Regions from separate parts of the Martinezella sp. CNPSo 3957 genome, predicted to be linked through region 1. Evidence: riboswitches for the same ligand, from Rfam matches in the RefSeq annotation. Region 1 holds a riboswitch; each other region holds the start of a gene.
What was found. Region 1 has a riboswitch for thiamine pyrophosphate ahead of thiB (thiamine ABC transporter substrate binding subunit). Riboswitches for the same ligand answer to the same signal wherever they lie in the genome.
Positions count from the first base shown of each region.

Region 1 (10,019 bases):
ACGCGGCCGAAGGCGTTGAAGTCGTTGACATAGGACGTGCCGAGGTTGATCGACAGCGTCTCGAAGATATTCGGGATCGGCACATTGAGTGCGCGCGCCTTGTCACGGTCGATCGCCAGGAAATATTGCGGGCTGTTGGCGGAGAAGGTGGTGAAGACGCCGCTGACGCCCTTGTTCTGTGCGGCAACGCCCATCATCTGATAGGCGAGCGGCAGGATGCGGCGCATGTCCGGATTTTCCCGGTCCATGATCTGCATCTTGAAGCCGCCGGAATTGCCGACGCCGCGGATCGAAGGCGGCGGAATGGCGATGATGAAGGCTTCCTGGATACCTTGCAGGCTGCCGAAGAGCTGGCCGATGATCTTGGTCGCCGAATCTCCGGTTTTCAACCGTTCCTCGAATGGCTTGAACGGCGTGAAGATGACACCCGAATTCGAGGCATTGGTGAAAGTCGCACCGTTGAAGCCGGCGAAGGCGACGGCATTGGCGATACCAGGCGTCTTGCTGATGATATCGGTCGCCTTCTGGATGACGGCATTGGTGCGCGCGAGCGACGCGCCGTCAGGCAGCTGCACGACGACAATGGCATAGCCCTGGTCCATGGTTGGAACGAAGCCTTGCGGGACGATCCTGCCCATATACCAGGTTCCCGCCAGCAGCCCCGCGAAGACGAGAAGTGCACAGGCCAGCGCCGCCCAGGTTGTCACAAGGTGCCGGATGATCCACGAATAGCCGCCGCTCATCCGCTCGAAGCCGCGGTTGAACCCGTCACCCAAGGCGCGGCCGAACCGCGCGAAGACATTGTTGGATTTCTCATGACTGTGGGGGCGCAGCACGATCGCGGCGATCGCCGGCGAGAGCGTCAGCGAGTTCAGGCACGAAATCGCCGTCGCGACCGAAATCGTCACCGCAAACTGTCGGTAGAATTGGCCCGAGATGCCGGGAATGAAGGCTGTCGGCACGAAGACGGCGATCAGCACCAGCGAGATTGCCAGAACCGCCGTACCCACCTCGTTCATCGTCACATGCGACGCCTCTTTTGGCGTCATGCCGAGCGCGAGGTTTCGCTCGACATTCTCAACGACGACGATCGCGTCATCGACGACAATGCCGATGGCGAGCACCAGGCCGAACAGCGTCAGCATGTTCAGCGAGAAGCCGAAGGCGAGTAGGAAGGCGAAGGTGCCGATCAGCGATACAGGTATGGCGACGATTGGAATGATCGCCGTCCGCCAGGACTGCAGGAAGACCAGCACGACGATGGCAACGAGGATAGCTGCCTCGAAGATCGTCTTGTAGACCTCGTGGATGGATTCGGCGATGAACTCCGTTGGGTTATAGATGATGCGATATTCGAGCCCCTGCGGGAAATCCTGCGCCAGGCTTTCCATTGTCTTTTGAATATCGGCGGCGGCATCGAGCGCGTTCGTGCCGGGGCGTGCGAAGACGCCGAGCGCCACCGCCGGGCTGCCATTCAGATAGCTGTTTGTGACATAGTCCTGCGCGCCGAGTTCGATGCGAGCGACATCCTGCAGCTGCACGAGACGACCGTTGCCCGTCGCCTTCACGATGACGTAGCGGAATTGCCGTGCATCGGAAAAACGGCCCTGCGTGGTGACGGTATATTGGAAGGCGTTGGTGCCGGATACCGGTGGCCCGCCAATCGTACCGCCGGAAACCTGCACGTTCTGATCGCGAAGCGCCTGAACGATGTCGCCGGCGGTCATGCCGTAGGCGGCGAGCTTTTCCGGATCCAGCCAGATGCGCAGCGAATATTGCCGCTCGCCGAAGAGCTGGACGTCGCCGACGCCATCGAGACGAACGAGAAGATCGCGGATGCGCGTACGGGCATAGTTGGAAATATAGAGCTGGTCGTAGCGATTGTTCGGCGAGAGGAGATGCACGACCATCATAAGGTCGGGCGAGCTCTTGACCGTCGTGATGCCGATGCGGCGGACATCATCGGGCAGTCGCGGTTCGGCAATGGCGACGCGGTTCTGCACCAGCACCTGTGCCTTGTCGAGATCGGTGCCGAGCTTGAAAGTGATCGTCAGCGCCATGGAGCCGTCGGCGCTGGAATAGGAGGACATATAGAGCATGTCCTCGACGCCGTTGATTTCCTGCTCGATCGGCGTCGCCACCGTATCGGCAATGGTCTGTGCGTCGGCACCCGGATAGGAGGTACGCACGACGATGGTCGGCGGCGCGACTTCGGGATATTGCGCCACCGGCAGCTGGAAATAGGCGATGCCGCCGACGATCAGCAGCACGATGGATAGGACCGATGCAAAGATCGGCCGATCGACGAAGAAGTGGGAAAACCTCATTGGCTGGTCCCCTGTGCATCGGCCTGGGCCGGCGGCTCGTCATTCGTCGCCTGCTGCGGCAGTTCGATCAGCTGCGGCGTTACCTTGACGCCTGGGCGGATGCGTATCAGCCCGTTGACGACAATCGTCTCGTCACCGGTCATGCCGTCGCGGATGACGCGATAGCCATAGAGCTTCGGCCCGAGACGCACGGATTTCGGCGTGATGTTGCCTGCGGTATCGACGGTATAGACGACGCGCTGGTTCTGATCCGAACCGATGGCTTCATCCGGCACGAGGATCGCTTTGTAACTGTTGGACCCCTGCACCTGAACGCGTCCGAAGAGGCCAGGCTGCAGAATGAGATTAGGATTGGGAAAGCGCGCGCGAACGCGGATGGTTCCGGTCTCGTTATCGACGCGGTTTTCGGCGAAGTCGAGCTTGCCCTTGAACGGCTTCTGCTTGGAATCGGCAATCGTAACAGTCACATCGAGACCGCCGCCGCCCTGCTGCAGAGCACTGCCATTCTTACGGGCCTCGTCGGCATAGGAAAGCAGCCGGCGCTCATCGACATCGAAATAGAAGTCGATGGGATCGAGCGACACGATGGTCGTCAGCACTGTCTGATCGGCCTGCACGAGGTTGCCGACCGAGATCAGGCGCCGGTCGATACGGCCGCTGAGCGGCGCGGTAATCTTGGTGAAATCCATATCCAGATTGGCGCGATCGACCGTCGCCTGAGCACCGCGCACATTCGCCTGCGCCGAAATGAGATCGCGGCGTCGATCATCGAGCGTCGAAGCCGACTGGCTGCCCGTCGTCGATAGGGATTCCGCCCGCTTATATTGCGCATCGGCAAGCGTCAGCGACGATTTTGCCACTTCCAGCGAGGCAGTCGCCTCGTTCAGCGTGGTGATGAAGGGCCGCTGGTCGATGACAAAAAGCAGGTCTCCCTGCTTGACGATCGCGCCGTCCTGGAAATGCACCTCCTGCAGGTAACCACCGACCCGCGAGCGTACGGACACCTCATCGACCGCCTGGAAGCGCCCGATGAACTCGTCGCTGTCGACGACATCGCGAACCACAGGCTTGGCGACTGTAACAGGGGGCGCCGGCGGCGCACCTTGCGCAAGTGCCTGGGCACTGGAGAAAACGACAATAGCACAGCTCAACAAGACGGCACGCGGCAGCATCGGCATGAAGCCCCCCTTGAAAAACCGCATGCGGCAGTAGGCGCCGTCATCACGGTACGCTCACGAAATTTATCTGCAACTTTCCACGAAGAACCCGCCGCCATAGGCACAGTGAAATCAGGTCGCTTCGGACTTCCCCAACTTGCGCCACGGGCCACACGGGCCCGGGGGTATCAACCGGAGCGTGGTCCGGCAACATGCGTTTATGTATAAACGGTTTATCGGATTCGACAACAGGGAATGAACGGTCGCGACCGAGCGCAACCGATTGTTTTTACTGCATAGTAAAGACGCGCATAGGATGAGCCAATTTGAGCGTCAGCCCTCCAGCTCCTCGCGCAGCATTTCGAGCTCCAGCCATTCCTCTTCCATCTTTATCAGGCTTTCGCGCAGCTTTTCCATTTCCGCAGCAAGGCGATTGAAGGTTGCGGGATCCTTGGAAAAGAGGTTCGGATCGGCCATTTTCTTTTCGCGGACGGCAATTTCGGCTTCCGCCTTCGCCATTTCCTTCGGCAGGTTTTCGAGCGCAAATTTCTGTTTGTAAGAAAGCTTGCCCTTTCCCTTCGAGCTCTCGCCGGCCGGCACCGAAGCTTCGGTCGATTTCGGCTTTTCGGCTGCTTTTTCTGCCCGCCTGCGCTCCTCAATCGCCCCCTTGCGCTGAGCGAGCATGTCGGAATAGCCGCCGGCATATTCGATCCAGCGCCCGTCAGGCTCTTCCGGATCGGCGGGCGCAATCGTCGAGGTCACGGTACGGTCGAGGAAATCGCGGTCGTGGCTGACGAGGATGACCGTGCCGGCGAAACCGGAGACGATTTCCTGCAGCAGGTCGAGCGTCTCGATGTCGAGATCGTTCGTCGGTTCGTCGAGGATCAAAAGATTGGTCGGTCGCGATAGGATACGGGCCAACATCAACCGGGCGCGCTCGCCGCCGGAAAGATTCTTGATCGGAGTGCGCGCCTGCTCCGGCTGGAACAGGAATTCCTTCATATAGCCGGTCACATGCCGCTGCTCGCCATTGACGAGCAGGTTCTCGCCGCGACCGTCGGTCAGATAGTTGGCGAGCGTATCTTCCGGGTTCAGCTCCTCGCGCTTCTGGTCGAGCGTGGCGATTTCCAGATTGGTGCCGAGCTTTACAGTGCCGCTATCCGGCTCCAGCTGCCCGGTCAGCATCTTCAGAAGCGTCGTCTTGCCGGCGCCGTTCGGGCCGACAAGGCCGATGCAATCGCCGCGATGCACGCGGATCGAGAACGGCGCGACGATGAGCCGCTCATTATAGGACTTGGTGATCTTGTCCGCCTCGATCACCAGCTTGCCGCTTTCCTGCGCATCGGAAGCTGCCGCCTGTACCGTGCCCAAAGCGCCTTTGTGACCGCGATAGCGCGAGCGCATATCCTGCAATTCGCCAAGCCGGCGCATGTTGCGCTTGCGCCGCGCCGTCACGCCGTAGCGCAGCCAGTGCTCTTCGCGCTCGATCTGCTTGCCGAGCTTGTGCTGCTCCAGCTCTTCGGCCTCCAGCACCTGGTCGCGCCAGGCTTCGAAATGGCCAAAGCCCCTGTCCAGACGACGCGAAGTGCCGCGATCGAGCCAGACGGTCGCGGTCGAAACCTTCTCGAGGAAACGACGGTCGTGCGAGATCAGCACCAGCGCGCTGCGGCTCTTCTGCAGCTCGCCTTCCAGCCATTCGATGGTCGGCAAGTCCAAATGGTTCGTCGGCTCATCGAGCAGCAGGATATCCGGTTCGGGCGCCAGAACGCGCGCCAGTGCCGCGCGGCGCGCTTCCCCGCCGGAAAGGTTCTTCGGATCTTCCTCCCCGGTCAGACCGAGATGGGAGAGCAGATAGGTGACGCGATAGGGATCATCGCCAGGCCCGAGACCGGCCTCGGCATAGGCAGCCACCGTCTTGTAATCGGCAAAATCGGGTGCCTGCTCGAGATAGCGCACGGTTGACGACGGATGACGGAAGACCTCGCCCGACTGCGCCTCGACAAGGCCGGCGGCGATCTTCAGGAGCGTCGACTTGCCGGAACCGTTGCGTCCGACAAGGCAGATCTTGTCGCCCGGCTCCACCTGCAGGCCGGCACCGGCGAGCAAGGGCGCACCGCCGAAGCTCAGAAAGATGTCGTCGAGTTTCAGAATGGGAGGGGCCAAGATCAGACTCCGGAAAGGTCATAAGGGCGGGCAAGAACAATGGCCCTGCCGGTGCCGAGCGAAAAGCGCACATCGCCTTCCGCCACGTTGGAAATGGTGCGCGATGCGCCGAAGGGCAAATGAAAATCGCGCAAGGGGTAACGGGCATTGTCGATGAAAAGGCCCGTCAGATCGCTGAAACCAAGAACGGAGAACAACGAGCCCGATGGTAGCGCCAGCGTGAGTTCGCCTGGCGGAAGCGGCACCGCCTCCTCGTCACCCGACGTCAGCAGCACGTCGAAGCCTTTTTCGGCGAGCTGGATACCATAAAGCAGGTGCTGGATCGCATGGTCGGAGCGTTCGCCGCCCATGGCACCCGCCAGGATCAGCCTCGTGGCGCCGCGATCGATCGCTTCCGAGACGGCGATCTCACCGTCGGTTGCAGCCTTCGCCGCCGGATAGGGCTGCCTGGGCACATTCGGAAAGGCCCCCTGCAGATCGGCAGGCGTGGAATCAAAATCGCCGACCCACAGCTCCGGTTCCACCCCAATCGCGAGGGCATGGCGCATGCCGCCGTCGGCCGCCATGAAGCGGCTGCCGGAAACCGCAGCGCGCAATCGCTCCGTCAGGCGAAGCTCGCCGCCGAGCAGGATGGTGAAGGTAGTGGACTGGCTCATGAGGCAAGCCCATAGCGCAAAGTCATATCTCTAGGGAAGAGCGCCGTTACCGGAACGGTGCCGCCGAGCCGATCATTCGGTCGTTTCCTTCATGGCGGCCTGGACGACACGTTCATAGCCGCTGACATAACGATCGAACAGAAACGAAAAGCTCTCGATGTCTTCGGGCGACCAATCGGCAAAGATGCTTCCGATAACGGCGTATTTCTGCACCTGGATTTCCGATAGCAAGCGCTGCCCGAGTGCGGTCAGCACCACGACGATACGCCGCGCATCCGCCTGCGATGCCTTACGGCGCAACACACCGCGCGCCACCATGTCGGCAGTGATGCGGCTCGCGCGCGATGGATCGATGCGCAAGAGCTCGGCAATCGTGCCAACGGTCACTTCTCCCGTATCTTCCGCCCGCCGCACGACATCGAGCACATCGAGATGCGAAAGCTCAAGCCCCGGGGCCACGTGTTGAATGGCGAGCCTGCCGATCATGCGGCGGCCGGTCAGCAAGCGCATGCGCATCATCGCCTGACCGATGCGCAGAAACTTCTCGTCTTCGGCCAGCGTCGGAACTTCGATATCTTTTGTATTCGGCGCAGATGTCATCCCTAAAGCATAGCAGAGGTCGGGACGAAACAAAACATGCAAATGGCATTCACCTGCCATTGACAATTATATGCTAATAGCACATATATTCACTCATGAAGACCGGGCGTCCCGCGCATTCGTTCGATAGCGCAGCGTTCCGGCCCAGTTCGGGTTCTTGCTCCATGGACATGCAGACAAGCTTCACACCGCTCGTGGCGGATCACAAACGGCGGCTTATTCTTTTCCTCTTTCTGATGACTGCCATGTTCATGGCAACGCTCGACAACCAGATCGTCTCAACGGCACTGCCGACGATCGTCGGCGAGTTCGGGCATCTCGATCGCTTCGGCTGGATCGGCTCAGCCTATCTTCTCTCGCTGTCCGCCGTCATGCCCGTCTACGGCAAGCTCGGCGATCTCTTCGGCCGCAAATATGTGATGATGACGGCGATCGCGATCTTCACGGTCGGCTCTGCCGTCTGTGGCTTGGCCGTCTCGATGGATACGCTGATCGCCGCCCGCGTCCTTCAAGGCTTCGGCGGTGGCGGCATCATGGTCTCGATCTTTGCTGTCAACGCCGATCTCTTCGAGCCGCGCGAGCGTGCGCGCTACCAGAGCTATTCGAGCCTCGTGCTGATGGCGTCGGGTGCCATCGGCCCCGTTCTCGGCGGCACGATGAGCGATCTTTTCGGCTGGCGTTCGATCTTCCTCGTCAACGTGCCGATCGGCTTCATCGTGCTTGCCGGCCTCGCCTTCATGCTGCCCTACCGCAAGCCTGCCCGCCGTCCGAAGATCGATTATGCCGGCGCCATCGTCCTTGCCCTGACGACGACAAGCATTGTGCTTGCTGCCGACGGAAGCGAACTCTTCGGGTCGCTGCTATCGCCGCAATGCCTCGGTATTATTGCCTTCGGGGTAATCTGCGCCATTGCCTGGGTCTTCATCGAGCGCCGCGCACCCGAGCCGATTGTGCCGATGACGCTGTTCCGCAATCCGACATTCGGCCTTCTGCTGATCCTCTCGATCACCAGCGGCGCCGTCGCCATCGGCATGGTCAATTACTTCGCGCTCTTCCTGCAGACGACGACAGGCCTTTCTCCCTCCATGGCCGGGCTGCTGTTCATTCTCCTGACCGGCGGCATCGTCTGCGGCTCGCTCTCCGCCGGCCGGCTGATCGCGGCCAAAGGCCGTTACAAGCCCTTTGCCGTCGCCAGCGCCACCTGCAGCACCATCGCATTCGCTTCGCTCGCCTTCGTCCATGCCGGCACGCCCATCGTCCTCATTGGCGGCCTGATGCTGCTGCACGGCATCGGCATCGGCCTTGCCCAGCAGGTGCCCGTTATCGGCGTACAGAATGCAGCGGCTGCCCGCGACGTCGGCGCTGCGACCGGCGCCGTCACGCTGTCGCGCATGGGCGGTGCCTCCATTGCCATCTCCATCTACGGCGCCATCATCGCCGCCAAACTCGGCAATGTCGGCGTCTCCATATCCGGCGTACCAAACATCGAGGAGCTGACGCCGAAGATGATGGCCGCCTTGCCCGAGATAACCCGCGAGGCCGTCGCCAACGCCTATGCGAGCGCCTTCAGTCCGTTGTTCATGACGGCAGCCGGCATCTGCATGCTTGGTCTCCTGACCTCGCTGACGCTGAAGAATGTGCAGCTCCCGGGTGCCGCGAAGAAATTCGAAAGCCCGGCGGTCGCGGAGGCTGCCGAGTAAATCCTTCATGCTGCAATCGACAAGGGAATCATTTCCCTTGTCATCCCTCCGTCACAAGGCTAAATCTGCCGACGCTCTAACGGGGTGCCTTATGTCCTTCAGGACATTTGGCTGAGAGGCTTTCACCGGCCAACCCGCGGAACCTGATCCGGCTAACACCGGCGGAGGGATTAGACGCGTGACGAAATCATAGCGCCCTTTCCCCTTCAGACGAAACCCAGAGCATGATGCCGAAAAACGGAAACGGTTTTCGGACGACATCATGCCCTAATTATTTGATTTTAGAGCGGATTCAGATTTTAGGTCGGTAGACCTGGAATCATCCGGCTCTAGGAGGAGGCGCGACCATGCACAACCGTTCGCTATTGTCATTCTTCGCCGGCCTGGCCCTTGCCGCCGGAACGACCCTTTTTGCCGCGCAGCCTGCCGCTGCAGCCGACAAGACCCTGACCATCTACACCTATGAGAGCTTCACCGCCGACTGGGGTCCTGGCGCCAAGGTCAAGGCCGCCTTCGAAAAGACCTGCGGCTGCACGGTCAATTACGTCGCCGTCACCGATGGCGTTGCACTTCTCTCCCGGCTTAAGCTGGAAGGAACGGGCACCAAGGCCGATGTCGTTCTCGGCCTCGACACCAATCTTATCGACGAAGCCAAGGATACCGGCCTCTTCGACGCAAGCGGCGTCGACACCTCGGCCCTCAAGGTTCCCGGCGGTTTCAAGGACGACGTCTTCGTGCCCTACGACTACGGCCATTTCGCCGTGATCTATGACAGCCAGACGGTCAAGAACCCGCCCAAGAGCATGAAGGATCTCGTCGAGGGCGATCCCGCGCAGAAGATCGTCATCGAGGATCCGCGCACCTCGACGCCGGGTCTCGGCCTGCTGCTCTGGGTAAAGTCGATCTATGGCGACAAATCCGCCGATGCCTGGGCGAAGCTCAAAGGCCGCATCCTGACGGTCACCCCCGGCTGGTCGGAAGCCTATGATCTCTTCACCAAGGGCGAAGCGCCGATGGTGCTCTCCTACACGACGTCGCCGGCCTATCACATGATCGAAGACAAGACCGATCGCTATCGGGCCGCCGCCTTCTCGGAAGGGCATTACATTCAGATCGAGGTCGCCGGCCTCCTAAAGTCCTCGCCGAACAAGGAACTTGCCCGCGATTTCCTGAAATTCATGATCTCCACCGGCTTCCAGGACATCATTCCGACAAGCAACTGGATGATGCCGGCCGCCGCCACTTCCGAGCCGCTGCCGGATGCCTTCAGCAAGCTCGTCGTGCCGTCGAAGACCTTCCTGATGAGCCCTGCCGACGTCGACAAGAACCGTAAAGCCTGGATCGACGAATGGCTGACCGCCACCAGCGGCAACTGATGCCTTGATCATACTCACGGCACCCGAGCGAAGGCGCGCT
Region 1 covers NZ_JBXSOU010000006.1:165,403-175,421, reverse strand. The annotation lists gene AC13QE_RS16570 (efflux RND transporter permease subunit) at 1-2,327, opposite strand, end outside; gene AC13QE_RS16565 (efflux RND transporter periplasmic adaptor subunit) at 2,324-3,499, opposite strand; gene AC13QE_RS16560 (ABC-F family ATP-binding cassette domain-containing protein) at 3,818-5,647, opposite strand; gene AC13QE_RS16555 (thiamine diphosphokinase) at 5,650-6,303, opposite strand; gene AC13QE_RS16550 (MarR family winged helix-turn-helix transcriptional regulator) at 6,376-6,903, opposite strand; gene AC13QE_RS16545 (MDR family MFS transporter) at 7,068-8,603, shown strand; TPP riboswitch at 8,674-8,790, shown strand; gene thiB (thiamine ABC transporter substrate binding subunit) at 8,951-9,979, shown strand; gene thiP (thiamine/thiamine pyrophosphate ABC transporter permease ThiP) at 9,987-10,019, shown strand, end outside.

Region 2 (10,019 bases), on a different contig from region 1:
AAGATCGCGCAGCGCCTCCCGCCCCTGCCCCACGCCGTTGTCCGCATAGGTGAGACCGAGCAGCGTCTGATCGCCAGGCTCGTGCGCGCCGGCATTGAAGACGAAGGTGCCCGGCGTCCCGAGTTTGCCGTCGGCGCGTGCCACCGTCCAGCCGGTGATGATCCTGGCAAGCGTCGTCACATCGGCCTGCGTGTAGCCGCCATTGACGCCGAGTGTGTGGAGTTCCAGCGTCTCGCGGGCGAGATTCTCGTTCAAGCCACGCTTCTTGTTGGCATTGGCTTTCGAGTTCGGCCCGATCGATTGCTGATTATCGAGATAGGCAAGCATGGCCGGGTGGGTCTCGACGGCAAATAGCATATCAGCGAAACGACCGAAGACGTGCGGCCGGATCGCTTCCCGCTCGAAGGCGCCGGCAACGATATGAACTTCCTCGCTCTTCGAGACGGCCACAGCGAAGTGATTTGCCCAGAACATGGCAAGCCGCTCGCCAAAACCGATCAATGGCTGCCGGATCGTGCCGTTGAAGCGGGCATCCACTTCCGCCAGTAGGACCTGCTGTGGAAGGTAAGGCGTTGCGGGTTTTTCCAGCTTCTCGACTGCCTTGCCGATGGCAGCCCCCATAGCTTGGGTATTCCGCTGGGCCTGATTATTCGGTTGAGTGGCCATTGCCTGATTGTTCTGCTGCCCTGGCATGGCACCCGGAGGCTGCACCGATGGCTTCTGCGGCGGCGGGCCTTGCATCTGCTTGTCCTGCGGCACAGCGGCTGCCGCCTGCTGCCTGGCCTGCTTGCGCTCTTCCTGGAACGCATAGAGAGAAACGAGAAGATCGGCCGTGGATTGCAGCTGCGGCCCGACTGGAACCGGGACGTAACGCTCGGTGATTTCTTCCAGCAATGCACCGCGCGGATCGGCTGCGATCGAAGCGGTGCCGTTGTGGTCTGCCCCTAACCCGAAACGGGAAAGAGCGAGCGCGGCGTAAACATCATTGGACTGCTGTGCCATGGCCTTGCCAACTCCTGCTTCAGACATGCTCCTTTAACGCAGGCTTGGTTTCGATCCGTCGCTCGGCAAGTGTGATCATTTTGTGGCAGCGGCAGCCTTGGGCATGCTGCGGCGGACCAGACTTTCCGATAGCGCCCGACGCTCGTCGTAGGAAAGCGTTGCCGCAAAATCGACGGCACGTTGTTCGACCTTCGCCCTCAGGGCCATATCGGCATCGCGCGCCCTTGCCAGCGCCGCCGAAAGCGCCGCCGTATCGAGCGTGGGTTGACCGAGGATGGAGGCTGCATCGATCTTTGCCTGCTGCGCCTCGAGAATGGTCTGGCGCTCGCCCTTGCGTGCCTCGCTGAGCGCGGCACGCAAGGCCTTCTTCTGGGCCGATGGCAATTGCTCGCCGGCGAGCGGCATCATTTCGGAACGCGCCTGTGTCTTGCGGATCCATGTCAGGCCGCCACCGGCCAACGCTCCGATCAGGAACGTATTCAGCACCAGCAGAGAGATAACCACTATTCGAAAGCTTCGGTCCGTCATTGGCTATCCTGCTGCGCTACGCCTGCGTCGGGGCCGATATCCCCGAACATCGTCGCGGTTCCATCGGAGACGATCGAGGTATCGGATGTCAGACTCGGAACCAAGACGGCGATTGCAATGCTGCCGGCAAGCGCGCCGGCGATACCGATCCCCACAAGGCCGATCCCGGCCGACCCGAAGCGGAACCAGTTTCGTATCGTCAGGCGCCGCACGAGCTTTGCGAGGATTCGCTCTTCCAGGCCGGTGTGACGGGGTCTTACGACGTAGGTGTCAAGCAGCGCATCCAGATCGGCGGCGCGCGCAAGTGTTTGCGCGGCGGCGGTACCCTTGGCAAAATCCCGCGCGGCCGCGCGCTCGGCCTGCGGCCATCGGCCGATATCACCGCCATAGGCCGCAGTCAGCGCTTCGAACCGCTCGGCATTCATCGGACCCGCGATATTTTCAACCATCGCCCTCATCCTTCAACAAAAGTCCCTGCAAGGAGCGCCTTCCACGCGCAAGCAGGCTTTCCAGTGCATCGACACTGACATCCATGACCTCAGCCGCCTCGACATTCGACAGCGCCTGATAATAAACCAGAATGATCGCCTCGCGCTGCCGGGGCGCAATCATCTGCAAGGCCCGTTCGACGCGTCTCGACGGATCGTCCTCGCTCATCAAGTCCGCATCCGGCGCCGGCCCTTCATATTCGATGTCAGGCGGATGTTCGGCAAGAACGTCCTTGCGGCGGCGCAGGCGATCATAGCAAAGGTTGATCGCCACACGATGCACCCAGGTGCTGAAGCGCGCATTGCGCTGGCGCCAGCCGCCGGCATTTCGCCAGATGCGCAAAAACGTCTCCTGCGCCACATCTTCGGCCTCGGCCGCATCGCCAAGCATGCGGGTCGCGACGGCGACGATGCGCGGTAATTGCCGCGCGACCATCATGCGCATTGCCGAAACATCGCCCGCAGCGATTCGGCCAAGCAGATCCTCATCCTGGTCGCCACTCTTGGGCGCGCGATCCCACTTCATCGACAATCGCCACCGCTCCAGTTCACTGCGATAGTTGCATGGCACCTCGGCCTCAGCCTTATAGCCGGCAAACAGTGCCACTTGGATCGCAGCATCTCGGTCAGCGTATCATCCTTCGACATCAAACGCGGGTTCACGAGAATTGAACGCGGCGCTTATGCAAATCCGTCGCTCTTATCCCAGGAATTTTCGAATTCTCTTTCCACGCTGAAAGACGATTTGCGCTCGAGCTATCGTCAGCTTGCAAGAAGACAGACGAAAGCTCAAGCTAGGTCGGAACAGCAGCGGATCGCTTGACGATCGGTCCACCAGTGTTCGACCAAAGCCATGGCGATCAGACCCGCCGCATGACGGGGGGATCAAGACCTCGATGATCGATATGAGCTGACGGATCTGCGGACGCCGCAGGCTAAATGCATCATAGGTTTCACCTTGAATACCACATCGCTTCCGGAACAAGCGGACCGGGGATCGCCGGCCAATATATTTCGCATCAGGGCTATATCAGCACCTACACTTTCCGATTCTCACTTCACAAGATGGGGGAAATTGCTCACGCAAACTTGCGCATGGCTTATAGCGCTTGACAGGATATATTCTGTTACGATTTGCTTGCTCAATTTTTGAGGATAGATAAATACCTCCACTCCGTTGAGCATCGCTGGTATATGGGCTCCAGCACTGAACGGTATGATGGAAGAAGAATATCAATAAGAGGGGCGCAGCTTGAACATCGGTTTCTGTGGAGAGGTGAATGAGGCGAACTAAGGAGGAGGCGGCAGAAACGAGGAACGAGATTTTGCAATCCGCAAAAGCTCTGTTTCTCGACAAGGGCTACGAGAATGTCAGCCTGGAAGAGATAGCCGTAGCCGCCGGTGTCACGCGGGGGGCAGTGCATTGGCATTTCAAGAACAAGCAAGGGCTGATGTTTGCGATTCGCGACGAGGCCCAGCAGCCGTTCAAGGATCTCGCGGAGCGGATGTCGAAGGAACTGCCGCCCAACCCGCTTGATCTCATCGCCGATACCATTGCCGCGATATTTGACGATATTCATAGCGACCCGCGCAAGCGCAGCATGCTGAAAGTTATGATGCATCTCGACATGGCGTTTTGCGACGGCACCACGAGCCGGGCGAGTTCGTTTCGGCACGACATGCATGAAAATTTCGAACGCATATTCACCCTTATGGATGAAAAGACGAAACTTCCGGCTCCCTGGACGCCGGATACCGCCTCTTCCGCATTGACAGCGGTCATCGGCGGCCTGATCACCGAATGGACCCTCGACCGAGGCAGCTTCGAATTGGTCCCGTGTGGACAGATGTTCATAAAGATGGTGCTGAAGACCTGGTTCCCGCTGGCACAGGCGCAGGAGCTGGCGATTGCCGCGATGATACCGGAAAAAGCCTAGAACGGTTTTCCCTTCGGAATTGAAGAGAACCAACGATGGCGGTTTTAAGCCTCTGCCGGGAGCTGAACCGATTTCCCAAAGCTGGAAATAAAAAAGGATCCGGAGGGAAAGCCAGATCCTTTGCTTTGATCGGAGGTCAACCGATCGATGAAAGAAGCCTGACGGATTGGAACGTCAGGCTTCTCTTACCCGGCATTGAGCCGGGTAATTCAATATTAGAAGCTACGCTCGAAGCGCAGGATACCAGCCCACTGATCCTGGTTCACAGAATCGAAGTTGGTGTAGGAGACTTCCGGCTCGATGAGCAGGTTCTTGACCGGGTTCCACTTGACGTTGGTGGTTGCGGCAAAGATCTTCGAGTCGGTGTAGGCGAGCTGCAGGTTCCACTTCAGCTTTTCGTTGATCGGAACGCCAACGCCGCCCCAAACAGCCCAGTCACCCCAGCCGCACTTCGATGCATCGTTAACCGGGCAAGCCGAACGATCGAGGTTGGTGCCGGCATACTTGTTCAGCTTGTCGCCGTCGGTGTTCCAGCCGCCCATCAAGAAGGCCGAGAAGGTACCGAAGTCAGCATCGACACGAGCCTTGATGGCGCCTTCTTCGACGATCGAGTCGTAACCGCCAACGACCTTGAAGCCCCATGCACCGGACTTGAAGCCAGCACCGGCAACGACGTCGGGAGCGTAGTGGTTGCCCTTGTCGTCAGACCACCAGCTGGAGCCATAGGAAGCGCCAGAACCGCTGGAGTTCGAGTCTTCGACCGAGATCACAGCCGTGAAGCCGTTGCCGGCGTCGTAGTTGTAGGTCAACTGGTTGAGTTCGTACGGACCGTCATAGATCACGTCGTCGTTGATGACGTCGCCGGCATAACCGATGTACGAGTTGTACTGCGAGTCAGCCTTACCGACGAGGAAACCGCCGAGGCTGATGTTTGCGAACAGCAGCTTCGTGGAGGTTGAGTTGCCGTCATTCCAATCCCAACGGATGACCGTGTTGGTCTTCAGCGGGCCGTATTCGGTGTCGGTTGCCGTGTCGACGCTCAGCTCCGCACGGGTGTGCCACAGCGTACCGTTATGGCTGTTCGGGTTGTAGGCATCGTACCACTCGCCTTCGGTACGGACGCGGCCGCCGATCTTGAGGCAGGTTTCAGTGCCTGGAATGAAGAAGTAGCCAGCGCCGTAGGCGTCGCAGATGCGAACGTATTCCAGCGGCTCGGGCTCAGCAGCGACGATCGCGTCAGCCGCATGGGCGCCAGAAACTGCTGCCAGTGCAGCAGCGGAGCCGATAAGGAGGCTCTTGATGTTCATTTTAAACTCCTGGTTGCAATATGCATTCCAATTTACCGCGAGTACAAAGCTGGAATACCACCCTGAGGATTACGTCGGCTTGAACGCAACCGGGCAGTCCGGCAGATACGCACCTGATGTCGGCTTGAGTCCCCTCTAACCTCCATAATTCACCCCGCGGCAAAGGTTTTGAAATGCCTCTACCGATCCGGCCGATTGCTCGTCCGTAAGACAGTTTATGTCCTATATTTTGTTTACAAACAGCCCGTATGTTTGTCAATTCTGTGAAACCTGCCCCGGCATTAGACTTGATTGCTGTTGCTTAAATGCAACTGGCGACTGGCTGGGCCTTTTACTGCCGGAATAGTCAGCGTCGCCAAGGTTCAAGAATTCGCCCCAAATCGAGACAGCCTTCCCCAATCGGGCTCGCGATCCAGAGTTTTCATGGGTACCATTTATGCGCGAACGGGCATGGATCAAGAGCAGCGTCATCGAAGATAATGATCGCGCCTATCGGAGGCTCGCCCCATATAGAATCCACGCGCCACACTGGTCAATCGATTGAGAAAACGCGACCAGTGTGGCGCGGGGTTGACAGAGAACAAGGGTAAGGCATAGCCTTTCCGTATTCACCAGGGGGGTCCCGGCAAGGGGCTGAGATACTGCTGGACAATGAGGCTTTGCCTCCTGTGGCGCAGTGACCCGTTGAACCTGATCCAGTTCATACTGGCGTAGGGACGGTGCGAGCGCTTGAAGGCTTCGGATTCCCGCGTGGATTCCATGCCGGCGTCTTTCCATCATTCCGGCTGATTGACTGGGTCTCCAACTGCAACTTGGAGCCTCAAACCATGAATATTGCCGCAAAGAACCTCACTCCGACCGTCACCACTGGGCCGCTGCCGGCATCCACGAAAATCTATGTTCCCGGAGAGATCCACCCGGACATCCGCGTGCCGATGCGCGAAATCAGCGTCCATCCGACCTCGGGCGAGCCGCCTGTCATTGTCTATGATTCTTCCGGCCCCTATACGATCGAGGGCGCAGATATCCGCATCGAGGAGGGTCTATCTCAGCTGCGCCGCGACTGGGTTCTCGGCCGCGGCGATGTCGAGGCTTATGAAGGCCGGCATGTGCGCCCTGAAGACAACGGTTTCGTCACCGGCGAACGGCTGACACCGGAGTTTCCGGCCAAGCGCCAGCCCCTGCGGGCAAAAGACGGCAAGGCGGTCACCCAACTCGCCTATGCGCGCGCCGGCATCATCACGCCGGAAATGGAATTCATCGCCATCCGCGAAAATCTCGGCCGCAAGGCGAAGGCAGAAGCCCTGATTCGCGATGGCGAAAGCTTCGGCGCCCATATTCCGGATCATGTCACCCCCGAATTCGTCCGCCAGGAAGTCGCCACCGGCCGGGCGATCATTCCGGCCAACATCAATCACTCCGAAAGCGAGCCGATGATCATCGGCCGGAATTTCCTGGTGAAGATCAACGCCAATATCGGCAATTCCGCCGTCACCTCCTCCATGGCGGAGGAAGTCGAGAAGATGGTCTGGGCCGCGCGCTGGGGCGCCGATACCGTCATGGACCTTTCGACCGGCCGCAACATCCACAACATCCGCGAATGGATCATCCGCAATTCGCCGCTGCCGATCGGCACTGTGCCGCTCTATCAGGCGCTGGAAAAGGTCGGCGGCATTGCCGAGGAACTGACCTGGGAAATCTATCGCGACACGCTGATCGAGCAGGCCGAACAGGGCGTCGATTATTTCACCATCCATGCCGGTGTGCGGCTGCATTACATCCCGCTTACCGTCAATCGCGTCACCGGCATCGTCTCGCGCGGCGGCTCGATCATGGCCAAGTGGTGTCTGCATCACCATCGCGAGAGCTTCCTTTACGAGCATTTCGAGGAAATCTGCGATATCTGCCGTGCCTATGACGTCTCCTTCTCGCTCGGCGACGGCCTGCGCCCCGGCTCGATAGCTGACGCCAACGACGCCGCGCAGTTCGCCGAACTGGAGACACTCGGCGAGTTGACGAAGATCGCCTGGGCTAAGGATTGCCAGGTGATGATCGAAGGCCCCGGCCATGTGCCGATGCACAAGATCAAGGAAAACATGGACAAGCAGCTTTCCGTCTGCGGCGAGGCGCCCTTTTACACGCTCGGGCCGCTGACGACGGATATCGCGCCCGGCTATGACCACATCACATCGGGCATCGGCGCTGCCATGATCGGCTGGTTCGGGACGGCGATGCTCTGCTACGTCACGCCGAAGGAGCACCTTGGTCTGCCCGATCGCAACGACGTCAAAACAGGCGTCATCACCTACAAGATCGCGGCGCATGCGGCGGATCTCGCCAAAGGTCATCCGGCCGCGCAGGTTCGTGACGATGCTCTGTCGCGCGCCCGGTTCGAATTCCGCTGGGAGGATCAGTTCAACCTGTCGCTCGACCCGGACACGGCTCGCAGCTTCCACGACGAAACCTTGCCGAAGGAAGCTCATAAGGTGGCCCATTTCTGCTCGATGTGCGGCCCGAAATTCTGCTCGATGCGGATTTCGCACGACATCCGCGCCGAAGCACAGAAGGAAGGGCTGGAAGCCATGGCGGCCAAGTATCGAGAGGGCGGAGACCTTTATATGCCGATCGAAACCCCTGCACAGCCGGCCGAGTAACATGCGCATCCTCGTTAAAGGGGCCGGCGTTGCCGGCCTCACTGTCGCTCACGAGCTGATCCGGCGCGGAGCGGAGGTCACGATCTCAGATCCAGGCCGGAATTTTCATCGCGCCGCCTCCTGGCTTGCCGGCGGCATGCTGGCGCCATGGTGCGAGCGGGAAAGCGCCGATGAGGCTGTACTGACGCTCGGCCGTGATTCCGCCGATCGATGGGACGCGATTCTGCCGGGCAAGATCGTCCGCAATGGAACGCTCGTCGTTGCGCCCAACCGCGATCAAAACGAGCTGAAGCGATTCGCCAGCCGCACGACGGATTACCGCTGGGTAGACGAAGACGAAATCGCCATCCTTGAGCCTTCGCTTGCCGGCCGATTCCGCCAGGGCCTGTTCTTTCGGCGGGAAGCGCATCTCGATCCCCGCGAGGTCCTGCAATCGTTGAAGGACGATCTATCTGCAAAAGGCGTCACCTTTATCGACGTGCTCGTGGATGATGGTGGCTTCTCTGAAATCGTCGACTGTACCGGGGCCGCTCCTATCGGCCAAATCCGAGACTTGCGTGGGGTTCGCGGCGAAATGCTCTATCTGCAGAGCGATGAAATCGCGCTTTCGCGGCCCGTCCGCCTGCTGCATCCACGTTTTCCGGTCTATATCGTGCCGCGCGGCGAAGGCCTGTTCATGGTCGGCGCGACGATGATCGAGACCGACTTCAAAGGGCCGATCACCGCCCGTTCGCTGATGGAACTCTTGAACGCAGCCTATTCGCTGCACCCGGCCTTTGCCGAAGCTGCCGTGGTCGAAACCGGCGCCGGCATCCGCCCTGCCTTTCCCGACAACCTTCCGCGCGTGACGCGGCAGGGCAAAGCCATCCTTGTCAACGGTCTCTATCGCCATGGCTTCCTGCTCGCACCCGCCATGGCCGAGAAAGCCGCCGATCTCGTCTTTTCTGGACACGACGAAAGGAGCCGCCAATGCGCCTGATCATCAATGGCGAAGCGCAGATTGTCGAAGCAACGACGCTTTCGCAACTTCTCACGGCTCTCGAATATGAGGGCGAGTGGCTGGCAACCGCCGTCAACGGCGAACTCGTCCATAGCGAGGAACGCGGCGACCATATCCTAACCGACGATGACAGGATCGAGATCCTGACGCCAATGCAGGGAGGCTGACCATGCTTGAACTCTACGGAACCCAAATTACATCGCGCCTTCTTCTCGGCACGGCGCGCTACCCCTCCCCAGCCGTACTGGCGGAAGCCGTCAAACGTTCGCAAACCGGGATCGTGACCGTATCCCTGCGCCGGGAAACGGCAGGCGGGCGTAATGGCGGCGCATTCTTCGAGATGATTCGCGAACTCGGCGTTCGCGTCCTTCCCAATACAGCAGGCTGCCACGGCGTATCCGAAGCGGTTCTGACCGCGAAAATGGCGCGCGAGGTCTTTCAGACCAACTGGATCAAGCTCGAGGTGATCGGCAATCACGATACGCTGCAGCCCGACGTCTTCGCGCTGGTGGAGGCGGCGAGAATCCTCACCGATGACGGCTTCGAGGTCTTTCCCTACACGACGGACGATCTCATCGTCGCCGAGCGGCTGCTGGAAGCCGGATGCAAGATGCTGATGCCCTGGTGCGCGCCGATTGGAACGGCGGCCGGACCGCTCAATCTCTCCGCTCTGCGATCGATGCGGGCACATTTTCCTGAGGTTCCGCTGATCGTGGATGCCGGCATCGGCAGACCTTCGCATGCAGCAACCGTCATGGAGCTCGGCTTCGATGCCGTGCTACTCAACACGGCGGTTGCCGGGGCCGGCGATCCGGTCGCGATGGCGGAAGCCTTCGCCAAGGCCATCGATGCCGGCAGGCAGGCATACGGCGCCGGCATGCTGGAGCCGCGCGATATGGCGGTGCCATCGACACCAGTGATCGGAAAGGCGGTGTTCGCATGACGCTCGATCCCTTCTACCTCATCGTCGATAGCGCCGCCTGGATCAGGCGGTTGGTGCCGCTCGGCGTCAAGCTGGTACAGTTGCGCATCAAGGATCGCTCAACGCCTGAGATCCGCGCCGAAATTCGCGAAGCGAAGGCAATTTGCGCCGCGCATGAGTG
Region 2 covers NZ_JBXSOU010000001.1:726,328-736,346, reverse strand. The annotation lists gene AC13QE_RS03425 (DUF1800 domain-containing protein) at 1-1,002, opposite strand, end outside; gene AC13QE_RS03420 (periplasmic heavy metal sensor) at 1,078-1,530, opposite strand; gene AC13QE_RS03415 (hypothetical protein) at 1,527-1,979, opposite strand; gene AC13QE_RS03410 (RNA polymerase sigma factor) at 1,972-2,544, opposite strand; gene AC13QE_RS03405 (TetR family transcriptional regulator) at 3,299-3,955, shown strand; gene AC13QE_RS03400 (porin) at 4,171-5,262, opposite strand; TPP riboswitch at 5,866-5,997, shown strand; gene thiC (phosphomethylpyrimidine synthase ThiC) at 6,090-7,916, shown strand; gene thiO (glycine oxidase ThiO) at 7,918-8,895, shown strand; gene thiS (sulfur carrier protein ThiS) at 8,886-9,083, shown strand; gene AC13QE_RS03380 (thiazole synthase) at 9,086-9,859, shown strand; gene AC13QE_RS03375 (thiamine phosphate synthase) at 9,856-10,019, shown strand, end outside.
Region 2: it holds a riboswitch for thiamine pyrophosphate, as region 1 does, so the genes downstream of both, thiC (phosphomethylpyrimidine synthase ThiC) here and thiB (thiamine ABC transporter substrate binding subunit) in region 1, are expected to answer to the same signal.

Region 3 (10,019 bases), on a different contig from region 1:
TCTCTTTGGCGTGCTGACCATGGGCTGGGCCTGAGCAAGCTGACTTTTAGCGTGCTGCGAAGCTCAAAACATGGCGCTGCTCTCTAAGGCAGCGCCATTTTCGTTGCGGAGCTACTATCCGAAGACTAGACCGCCATCGACGATCAGGTTCTGTCCTGTAACAGCCCGTGCCCAGGGGCTTGCGAAGAGAAGAACCGCGTCGGCGGCCTCCTCGGGCGTAGTGACGCGACGCAGCGGCGTGTTCGCGGCAATGATGTCGAAAACGGCTTCCGGCGTGGCGCTGCTAGCATCCGTCGTGCGCAGAAGACCGCTGGAGACCATGTTGACGGTGATCCCCAGCGGGCCGAGTTCGGCGGCAGCCGTGCGGGTCAGCGATAGCAATGCCGCCTTGGCGGCGGTATAATCGTGATAGGGCACCACAGGGTTCTGGAAAAGATTGGTGCCGATCGTCACGATCCGGCCAAAGCCTGCCTGCGCCATCGCCGGCCGCGCCGCTTGTATCAGGTTCAATGCGCCTTGCAGCGCGGTTTCCAACTGCTTGGCCATCTCCGCCCAGCTCAAGGCATCCAGCTTGGAACGCGCGTCACCGTTGAAGCTGAAATCAGCCAGCGCATTGTGGACGATGGTCGTGGGCGCTCCGAAATGCTCGGTCACCTCGAAGACAAGCCGCTTGGTGGCTTCGAGATCGCGAATATCGGCTTGAAAGGCCTTGGCATGATCGCCGAGCTCTGCTGCGAGCGCCTCTGCGCTCTCGCGGCTAGCGCGATAGTTGACCGCCACTTTCGCACCTTCCCGGGCGAAGGCCGTCGCTATGGCAGCACCGAGACCGCGTCCTGCACCGGAAACGATGACAATCTGATCTTTGAGTGACAGGCTCATTTCTCTGCTCCTCGTCCGTTTGGCCAGAGCGCATGGAAATGCTGCACAGGCCCATGGCCGCTTCCGACGGAAAGCTGGCCTGCGGCGGCAACCGCGGCAGCGAGATAGGCTTTGGCGGATGCAATGGCTTCGGCAAGCGGCAGGCCTTTGGCGATCTCGGCCGCGATGGCGCTGGAGAGCGTGCAGCCCGTTCCATGCGTATTCTTGGTCGGCAGCCGTTCAGCTTCGAACCAGGTCACACGATCGCCGCTTGCGAGCACATCCGGGCTTTCATCTTCCTCGAGGTGACCACCCTTGACGAGGACAGCCGAAGGCCCGAGCGCTGCCAGCGCACGCGCCTGGCGCGCCATGTCTTCGCGGCTTTTCGCCTCCGCGTCATGCAACAGCGCAGCCGCTTCGGGCAGGTTCGGGGTAATGACGGTCGCAAGCGGCAACAATCGTGTGGTCAGCACGTCAACGGCATCGGCAGCGAGCAGGGCGGCACCACCCTTGGCGATCATGACCGGGTCGAGAACGACGGGTATATCGCGATGTCGCGCCAGAATGTCTGCGACGGCATTGGCGATGGCGGCATTGGCGATCATGCCTATTTTGACTGCATCCACACGGACGTCGGCAAAGATCGCATTGATCTGGTCTGCCACGAAATGCGGGGGCACGGGATGGACGCCGGAGACGCCCTGCGTGTTCTGCGCCGTCAAAGCAGTCAGAGCCGCCATTCCATAAACGCCGCGAGCGGAGAAAGCCTTCAGGTCGGCCTGAATGCCAGCGCCGCCGGAGGGATCGGAGCCAGCGATGGATAAGACATTACGGATCATTGGCGAGCCTCCTTGATGGCTTTCGCGATGATGGTTGTCGCTGCTTGCGGGTCCGGTTGGCCGCATATGGCCGAGACGACCGCGAGACCATCGGCCCCGGCCGAGTAAACGTTTGCGGCATGCTCTGCCTTGAGGCCGCCGATCGCGACTGACGGAACCGGGCAGAGCCTGACAATGCGGGCAAGGCCGTCGAAGCCGATCGGCTGCTTGTGGTCGGGCTTGGTGGGTGTGGCGAAGACCGGGCCGACACCGACATAGTCGACAATCCGGGCATCGATGGCGGAGGCGAGGGCCTCCGTCTCCACCGAGAGGCCGAGGATCATGTCCGGGCCGATCACGCGGCGAGCGTCGGCGGCATTCATATCTTCCTGGCCGATGTGAAGGCCATCGGCGCCGATGGCGATGGCGGCCTCGACATTGTCGTTGACGATCAGCCGGACATTCGTTCCGTGCAGGATTTGCTTGAGGGCGCGGCCGGTCTCGATCATGGCGGCGGTCGAAGCCTCCTTGTCGCGAAGCTGGATGATGGTAGCGCCACCGGCCACCGCCGCCCGCGTCGTCTCCACCATGCCGAGATCACGGCATAGCAGCGGATCGAGGACGAGATAGAGCGATAGATCGAAGTCTTGCTTCATGCTGCCGATATCCTTGCGTCGCGATCCAGCGTTTCAGGGGTTAGGCCAGCGAGGGCATCGAGGAAGCGCCAGGAGAAGGAGCCTGGGCCATCTGCAATTGCTCCCGCCTGTTCACCGGCAACGGCAAAGACGGCAAGCGCCGCTATGGTCGCATCGAAAGGATCATCTGGAGCTGCCGCCGCAAACGCACCGACAAGGCAAGTAAGGGAGCAGCCGAGTGCCGTCACCTGCGGCATGAGCGGCGATCCTCCAGCAATGCGCCGCGCTTTCCCTCCATCGGTGACGAAATCCGTAACGCCTGTGACTGCCACTACGCAGCTGTGCTTTTCCGCGAGTTGACGGGCGGAATCTTCCGCCTGCTCAACGGCATCGCGGCTATCGACGCCTTGGCCGCGGCTCGTGCCGCCGGCAAGCGCGATGATCTCGGATGCGTTGCCGCGAATGATTGCCGGCTTTAGTTCCAGCAAGCGCGCGATGGCATCGCGACGGAATGCGGTCGCATAATGAGCGACGGGATCGAGGACCCAGGGCTTGCCCGCTTCGTTTGCCGACTGTGCGGCTTTCAGCATGCCCGCAAGCCAGCCGGACGAGAGCGTGCCGATATTGATCGTCAGCGCGCCGGAGATAGCGGCAAATTCGCCGGCCTCCTCTTCGGCATGGACCATTGCCGGCGATGCGCCGGCGGCGAGCATCACATTGGCCGCGATATTCATGGCGACGAAATTGGTGATGCATTGCACCAGGGGAGGGCTTTCCCGCATGGTGCGAAGTAGATTACCCGGTGTGATTTGGTCTTGCATATCGCCCCTTTCGGGCGGCGAGACGCGTAGGGACGACGTGCTTCAGCTTCGCGAGGTCCCGAGCGACTCCCTCCGCCAGCATGATCTGGTTCAGGTTCGAAGGGTGCTTCTCAGCCCGCCGGATGGCGGACGCCCCTGTCTCTCATCTCTCTTCTTTTCGCAGACAAAGGAGGCGCTGTCATCAGCAAATCGCAAAGGCAGGCGTGATCGACAGGATGACGACCGCCTGCTTTTGCGGCGACATATGCAATATATGCATAGGTGCAGTGATGCCTTAGCTCTGCAAAAAGCCGAGGGTTTCGACTATATATCTCTCATCGAAGCGACGGGAGCGCCAAGCACGGCAGCTCAGCTTCGAAAGCCCAAGGAAAGGGGATCATCATGAACGTAGCACGCTCTTTCAACAACTGGCGCAAGTATCGTCAGACGGTCGCCGAACTGGGCCGTATGTCCACGCGCGAACTGCACGACCTGGGTATCGATCGCGGCGAAATCCGCAACGTTGCCCGCGCAGCGATCGCTCGCTAACGGCCGCAGCGGCTCCTCATAAAGCTGCATTATGCCAGCGCCTGTTCCCCCGAGCAGGCGCTTTTGCTTTATGGGCATCCCGCTCATTCTTAGCCGCGCCGCCTGAAGGTTGCGATCGACCCAGCTACCCGGTTTTCGCATGGCGCATAACTGCCTTGCAAAGAAATGCCTATGAACTGAGCAAGAGACTGGTATATTCGTCTTCATCGAAGCGATGCATCTCCTCCCGCATCCCTTCGCTTGGCAGACGTCCTTATCCTCCTCCCAGGGACGGCTGCAGGAATAGCGGAACTCCTCCTCCCATCCGCTGTTCGGTTCTTGTAAAAAGCCTGCCGCTCCTCCTCCCGCGGCAGGCTTTTTCGTTTCATGAACCTCCAGACATTTGCCAATGGCCTAACGCGGTCGAAGAGTCCGCGCCTAACCCAGGCGGCACGAGCGCTTCCGCGTTAAAGAGTGCGCATTCTCCTCTCGCAAAAATGAAGAGCGACCCCTATGTGCGATCTATGTAGCGCGCTACATCGAAGATCGCCCAAATTCGATTCCCGAAAAAGGAGGATGCCCATGACCGGTTCTGCCGAATATACGCCGCCGAAAATCTGGACCTGGAACAAGGCCAATGGCGGCCAGTTCGCCAATATCAATCGCCCGATTGCCGGCCCGACTCACGAGAAGGAACTGCCTGTTGGGCGCCATCCCCTTCAGCTCTATTCGCTTGGAACGCCTAACGGCGTGAAAGTCACCATAATGCTCGAAGAGCTGCTGGCTCTTGGTCATAGTGGCGCGGAATATGATGCCTGGCTGATCAAGATCGGTGAGGGCGATCAGTTCGGCAGCGGCTTCGTCGACGTCAATCCGAATTCGAAGATCCCGGCTTTGCTCGACCGCAGTGGCCCGAAGCCGGTTCGCGTTTTCGAATCGGCCTCGATTTTGATGTATCTCGCCGAAAAATTCGGCGCCTTCCTGCCGAGCGAGCAGCCAGCGCGTGCCGAATGCCTCTCCTGGCTGTTCTGGCAGATGGGCAGCGCTCCCTATCTCGGCGGCGGTTTCGGTCACTTCTACGCCTATGCGCCGACGAAGATCGAATATGCGATCGATCGCTTTGCCATGGAGGTGAAGCGCCAGCTCGACGTGTTAGACCGCCGTCTGGCTGAAAGCGAATATATCGCCGGCAGCGACTATACGATCGCCGATATCGCCATCTGGCCGTGGTACGGCGGTTTGGCCAAGGGGTGGCAGTACGGTGCGGCCGAGTTCCTGCAGGTGCAGGACTACAAGAACGTGCAGCGCTGGGCCGAGCAAATCTACTCGCGTCCTGCCGTCAAGCGCGGCCGCATGGTCAACCGCATGTCGGGCGATCCATCCGAGCAGCTGCGTGAGCGCCACGATGCCAGCGACTTCGAGACGAAGACGCAGGATAAGCTGGAAGCTGCCGGCTGACCCGACAATTCGCTTTGCAGAAATGAGCTCGCGACCCTCCGGATCGCGAGCTTTTTTATTGCTCTTACTGTTGGCGCTGCCGGCCTAGCAAGTCAGCCTCGCTCCATCTTGTGAAGCGTAATGTTCGGCTGCCGAGGCTCCCCCGCTCGGCGTAGACCGCAGCGCGATTCTGCAAAGCGTATCGACATTGGCGAAAGAGGAATGCTTCTCCATGCAGCAAGTTGCTGACGACCGTACCCTGGATAAAAATGCGACTACGGGTGCGTTGTCGAAGCAACAGAGCGAGGCGAGGGATGCGCTGCTGAAACACCTGGTGTCGGGTGGCGATGAACGGCTGGATTGCGATCCGCTCACTGGCCTCAACATGTATGGCTATGGTCCGGCGCCCCGGCCCGAAGATCTCGCTTTCGGCTCGTCGACGGCATCGACCATATCCGCCGCCGCCTTTGCCGCGGTCGAATCCTTTTCCGCGGATCTGAGGCGGGAGATGGAGACAGGCTCGCCGACGGCTGTCTACGATCGCGAAATCGGGCGCGTGCGGGAGGATCTATTGCGCTTGCTCGGCCTCAACCAAGCGTCGGCACCCTGGATCGATGCGATCCTGGCCACATCGGGCACGGACATTCATCTCTTTTCGGCAGCACTGCTGGCGGGCGAGGATCAACGTGCCCTGATGACCATCACGCTGATGGGGAACGAAACGGGCAGCGGCGTCATGATGGCGTCGGCCGGGCGGCATTTCATGAGCCGCGTCAGCAGCGCACGGTCCGTCGCCAAGGGCGAAGAATTGCGGCCAGGGGACGCAACACGCAACGCCACCATTGCCGTGCGCAGCAAGGATGGTTCGCTTCGCGCCGATAGCGAGGTGGAAGAGGAGCTGCGCGGCCTCATCGAGCTTGCGCGCGCAGCCGGCCTCAGGTGCCTTCTCGTTGTAACAGACGTATCGAAGACCAGCCTGCTGGCGCCGAGCCTTGAGACCGTCATGCGTCTGAAGGAGCGTTTCGGCACCGTGCTGGATATCATGATCGATGCCTGCCAGTTTCGCTTGTCAGCGGCAACGATCCGCGCCTATCTCGCCCATGGTTTCATGGTCGCGCTGACGGGTTCGAAATTCCTCGCCGGACCGATTTTCAGCGGCGCGCTTCTGTGCCCGCCAGAAATGTCGGAACGCTTCAAATCGCGCACTCTGCCCGAAGCCTTGGCCGACTATTGCGGGAGGGCGGAGTGGCCAGAAGGCTGGGCGGCTCGCAATATCTTGCCGGACCGCGCCAATCTCGGCCTCCTGCTACGCTGGAAAGCCGCGCTGTTCGAACTCGGATGCTTCCTCGATATTCCTGAAGCCCGTGTAGTCACGGTTTTGTCCGCCTTTGCAGACGCAGTCTCCGATCGTCTTGCGAACGATCCGGCATTCGAGCCTTTGCAGAGCCGGCCGTTGGAGCGGCGTGAGCTGTGGGGCGCATCATCGGCTCTTCGCTGGGATGAAATTCCCTCCATCTTTTCGTTTTACCTGCGCAATTGCACAGATGGCGCCATGCTGACTGCAGCGGAAATGGTGGCGGTCTACAAGGAGCTGGCCGTCGAAGGCGATGGAGTTGCCTTGGTGCGTCTCGGCCAGCCCGTTCGCTGTGCCGATTTTGGTGACGTACCGGCAAGTGCTCTTAGAATTTGCCTGAGCGCGCCGCTGGTCGTGGCCGCTTCCAGGAGCGATGAAGCGCTTGCGGCGGTGGTCGCCCAAGCTATGCTGGTTCTGGATCGCACCGCCGAGGCAGCGACCCGACTAAGCGACGGTTCCAATGCCAAGGAAATGCGCCGCAGCGCCTGAAGCGCGTCGCGCCAACCCGCTTCGATTGGCATGATCCGCCGATCGGCAGCGGATCATGAGCCTCGGCGATCATCCCCGTCAAAGCCGGCAAAATCGCCTCTGACGATGCCGTGTCGCTGCAGCTTGTCGTAGAAGGTCTTTCTTGGAATGCCGAGCGCTTCGATGGTACGGCGCACATCTCCATTGTTCTGCGACAGGGTTTCGCGGATGAGTTCGGCTTCGTAGCGCTCTACCCGAGCGGGCAGCGGCAGGCCTTCATCCGCCGTCGGCGCTTCGTCAGATTTTGCTGCTGCCGTAGATTCGAGGCCGAGCACGAAGCGCTCGGCAAAATGCGAGAGTTCGCGAACATTGCCCGGCCAGTCGTGCTCCCGCAGATGGCGGCGCACTGTTGTGGACATGGCCGGCACCTCGCGGTTGAAGCGATTGGCGGCACGATCGGCGAAATGGCCGAAGAGCAGGGGAATGTCATCGCGCCGTTCACGCAATGGCGGAATGGAAAGCGTGACAACGTTGAGGCGATAATAGAGATCCTCGCGAAAATCGCCGCGCTGGCGGGGATCGCCGAGATCGACCTTCGCCGCCGCAACGACGCGAAGATCGACGGGGCGGACTTCATTGGTGCCGAGTGGCGTCACCTCGCGCATTTCCAGCACGCGCAGCATTTGCACCTGAATTGCCGGCGGCATGCTTTCGATCTCGTCGAGAAACAGGGTGCCGGCGCTTGAATGTTCGATGCGCCCAACGCGCTTCTTCTGGGCGCCAGTAAAAGCGCCCGGTTCGTGGCCGAAAAGCTCGCTCTCGATCACGGTTTCGGGCAGGGCACCGCAGTTCAGCGCGACGAAATTGCCCTTCGCTCGCCGGCTCCACCGATGCAGCAGGCTCGCCACCACTTCCTTGCCGCTGCCAGTCTCTCCCGTGACAAGCACATCGACATCCGTATCGGCGATCTGCCGCAATGTATGGCGCAGCCGCTCGATGGCGGGAGTCTGTCCGATCAGCGGCAGATCGCCCTGCGCCTGCTCCGCCGCCTGCCGCAAAGCGCGGTTCTCCAGAACGAGCCGCCGCTTCTCGGCCGCACGTCGCACGCTCTGCACCAATCGATCTGTGGCGAAGGGCTTCGCGATGAAATCATAAGCGCCATCCTGGATCGCCTGAACCGCCATCGGAATATCGCCATGACCCGTCACCAGAATGACCGGCAGATCGGCGTCGAGCGCCTTGATGCGAGCGAAGAGCTGCTGCCCGTCCATCTGCGGCATGCGGATATCGGAGACAACGACACCGGCAAAATCGGCTCTGAGAGCATGGAGCGCTTCGCTTGCCGCAGAAAAGGCGGAGACGGCAAAGCCAGCCAGTTCAAGCGTCTGTTTCGTCGCTCTCAACAGATCCCTATCGTCGTCGATCAGGAAAACGGGGGAACTCTCACTCATGGTGTGGCCTTGCGCAAATGGACGGTGAAGCGTGTGCCGCTGTCATTGCTCTCGACATCGATCCGGCCGCCATAATCGACGACGATATCCTTTGAAATGACGAGACCAAGGCCGAGGCCTTTTTCCTTGGACGTGTTGAAGGGTGTAAACAGCGAGTCGAGGATCGCCGCGGGAATGCCGGGGCCGTTGTCAGAAACCACAATCTCGACCTCCTCTGAAGTTTCATGCACCGACACCTCCACCTTGGCCTCGTCGCGACCTTCCAGGGCCTCCAGAGCATTCTGAAAGAGATTGATCAGCACTTGTTCCAGGCGGATGCGGGTCCCCACAACGCCGAGCCCCGTTGGCGGCAACTCGATCTTCAGCGCATCCAGCCGACCGGCAAAACGGCTCCTCAGCAGGACCACGGCCCCCTCTATCACGCTTCTGAGATCAACCGGCTCCGGTGCAGTCCTTCCCTTGCGGGCAAAGGCCTTCAGTTCTTCGGTGATCGTGCCGATACGCTCCGTCAACGCCGCGATCGCCGAAAGATTTTCCTTCACCGGCTCCGTCTGCTGCCGATCAAGGAAGACATTGGCATTCTCAGCATAGGCACGGATCGTCGCCACCGGCTGATTGATTTCATGGGCTACGCCGGCGGCGACCTGACCCAGGATGGCAAGGCGATTGGCCTGCACGAGATCCTGCTGCACACCCTGCAGCTTGGCTTCCGTCGCACGGTGGTCTGCAATTTCCGCCTCCAGCCGATCGCGGGCCTGGCTTAAGTCCTCCGTGCGCTCAAGAACCCGGCGCTCCAATTCTTCACGCGCGATCCGGCTGACGGCGATCTGCATGGCCGATACGTCGCGGCGTCGCAGCAGGAAAGCAGCGAATGCGAGGATCGGCAGAAGAACGGTCAAGGTAAGGAAGCGCGTCTCGCGCACGGATGAAGCGATCGCCTGATCGGTCGGGATCAGATAGCCGAGCTGCCAGGGCGTCGATGGAACCGCAACGGTCAGCTGCAAATATTCGGCAGCGCTGCTTCCGGGCAGAACGGCGCGCACGATGGTTGCATCCGGACCAACTTTTTCGGGATGACTGACGGGAAGCGGTGAAAGCGGTGCTGCGCCGAATTGCAGGCTTTTTCGAATCGCGTCGGCTTCCTCGCGCGCAAGGGGAGCAGTCGTCATGAAGCGCCATGAGGGCAGGCTGGTGATGAGCACGACACCGCGTTCGTCGGTCACGTAAGCGGGACGGCCGGTCTCGCTCCAGTCAGCCTCCAGCTGATCGAACTCCATCTTCACCACAACGACACCGAGCGCAGAGCCGACATCGCCGACACGCCGGGAAATGTAGAGGCCAGGGCGATTGCTGACCGTGCCGAGCGCATAATGTTCGGCGGTTCCCGCTTCCATGGCTTTGCGGAAGTAGTCACGAAAGGAATAGTCGTTGCCGACGAAACTCAAGGGCTCGCGCCAGTTGCTGGAAGCCATGGCAACGCCGTCCTTGCCGGTGACGTAAAGGACGGATGCGCTGGTGCCGGAGACGAGACTTTCGAGCTTACGGTCCAGGGCGACAACATCGTCGATGTGCTTCTCGGCGAGCGCATCTCGCACCTGCTGATCGTCGGCCAGCAAGAGCGGCAGGGCGCGCGGACGTTCGAGGACTGCGCGCAGCAGGGCAACCTTGAG
Region 3 covers NZ_JBXSOU010000001.1:1,005,849-1,015,867, forward strand. The annotation lists gene AC13QE_RS04685 (undecaprenyl-diphosphate phosphatase) at 1-34, shown strand, start outside; gene AC13QE_RS04690 (3-oxoacyl-ACP reductase) at 115-879, opposite strand; gene thiD (bifunctional hydroxymethylpyrimidine kinase/phosphomethylpyrimidine kinase) at 876-1,697, opposite strand; gene thiE (thiamine phosphate synthase) at 1,694-2,332, opposite strand; gene thiM (hydroxyethylthiazole kinase) at 2,329-3,132, opposite strand; TPP riboswitch at 3,183-3,279, opposite strand; gene AC13QE_RS04710 (DUF1127 domain-containing protein) at 3,514-3,660, shown strand; gene yghU (glutathione-dependent disulfide-bond oxidoreductase) at 4,222-5,097, shown strand; gene AC13QE_RS04720 (hypothetical protein) at 5,309-6,919, shown strand; gene AC13QE_RS04725 (sigma-54-dependent transcriptional regulator) at 6,973-8,349, opposite strand; gene AC13QE_RS04730 (sensor histidine kinase) at 8,346-10,019, opposite strand, start outside.
Region 3: it holds a riboswitch for thiamine pyrophosphate, as region 1 does, so the genes downstream of both, thiM (hydroxyethylthiazole kinase) here and thiB (thiamine ABC transporter substrate binding subunit) in region 1, are expected to answer to the same signal.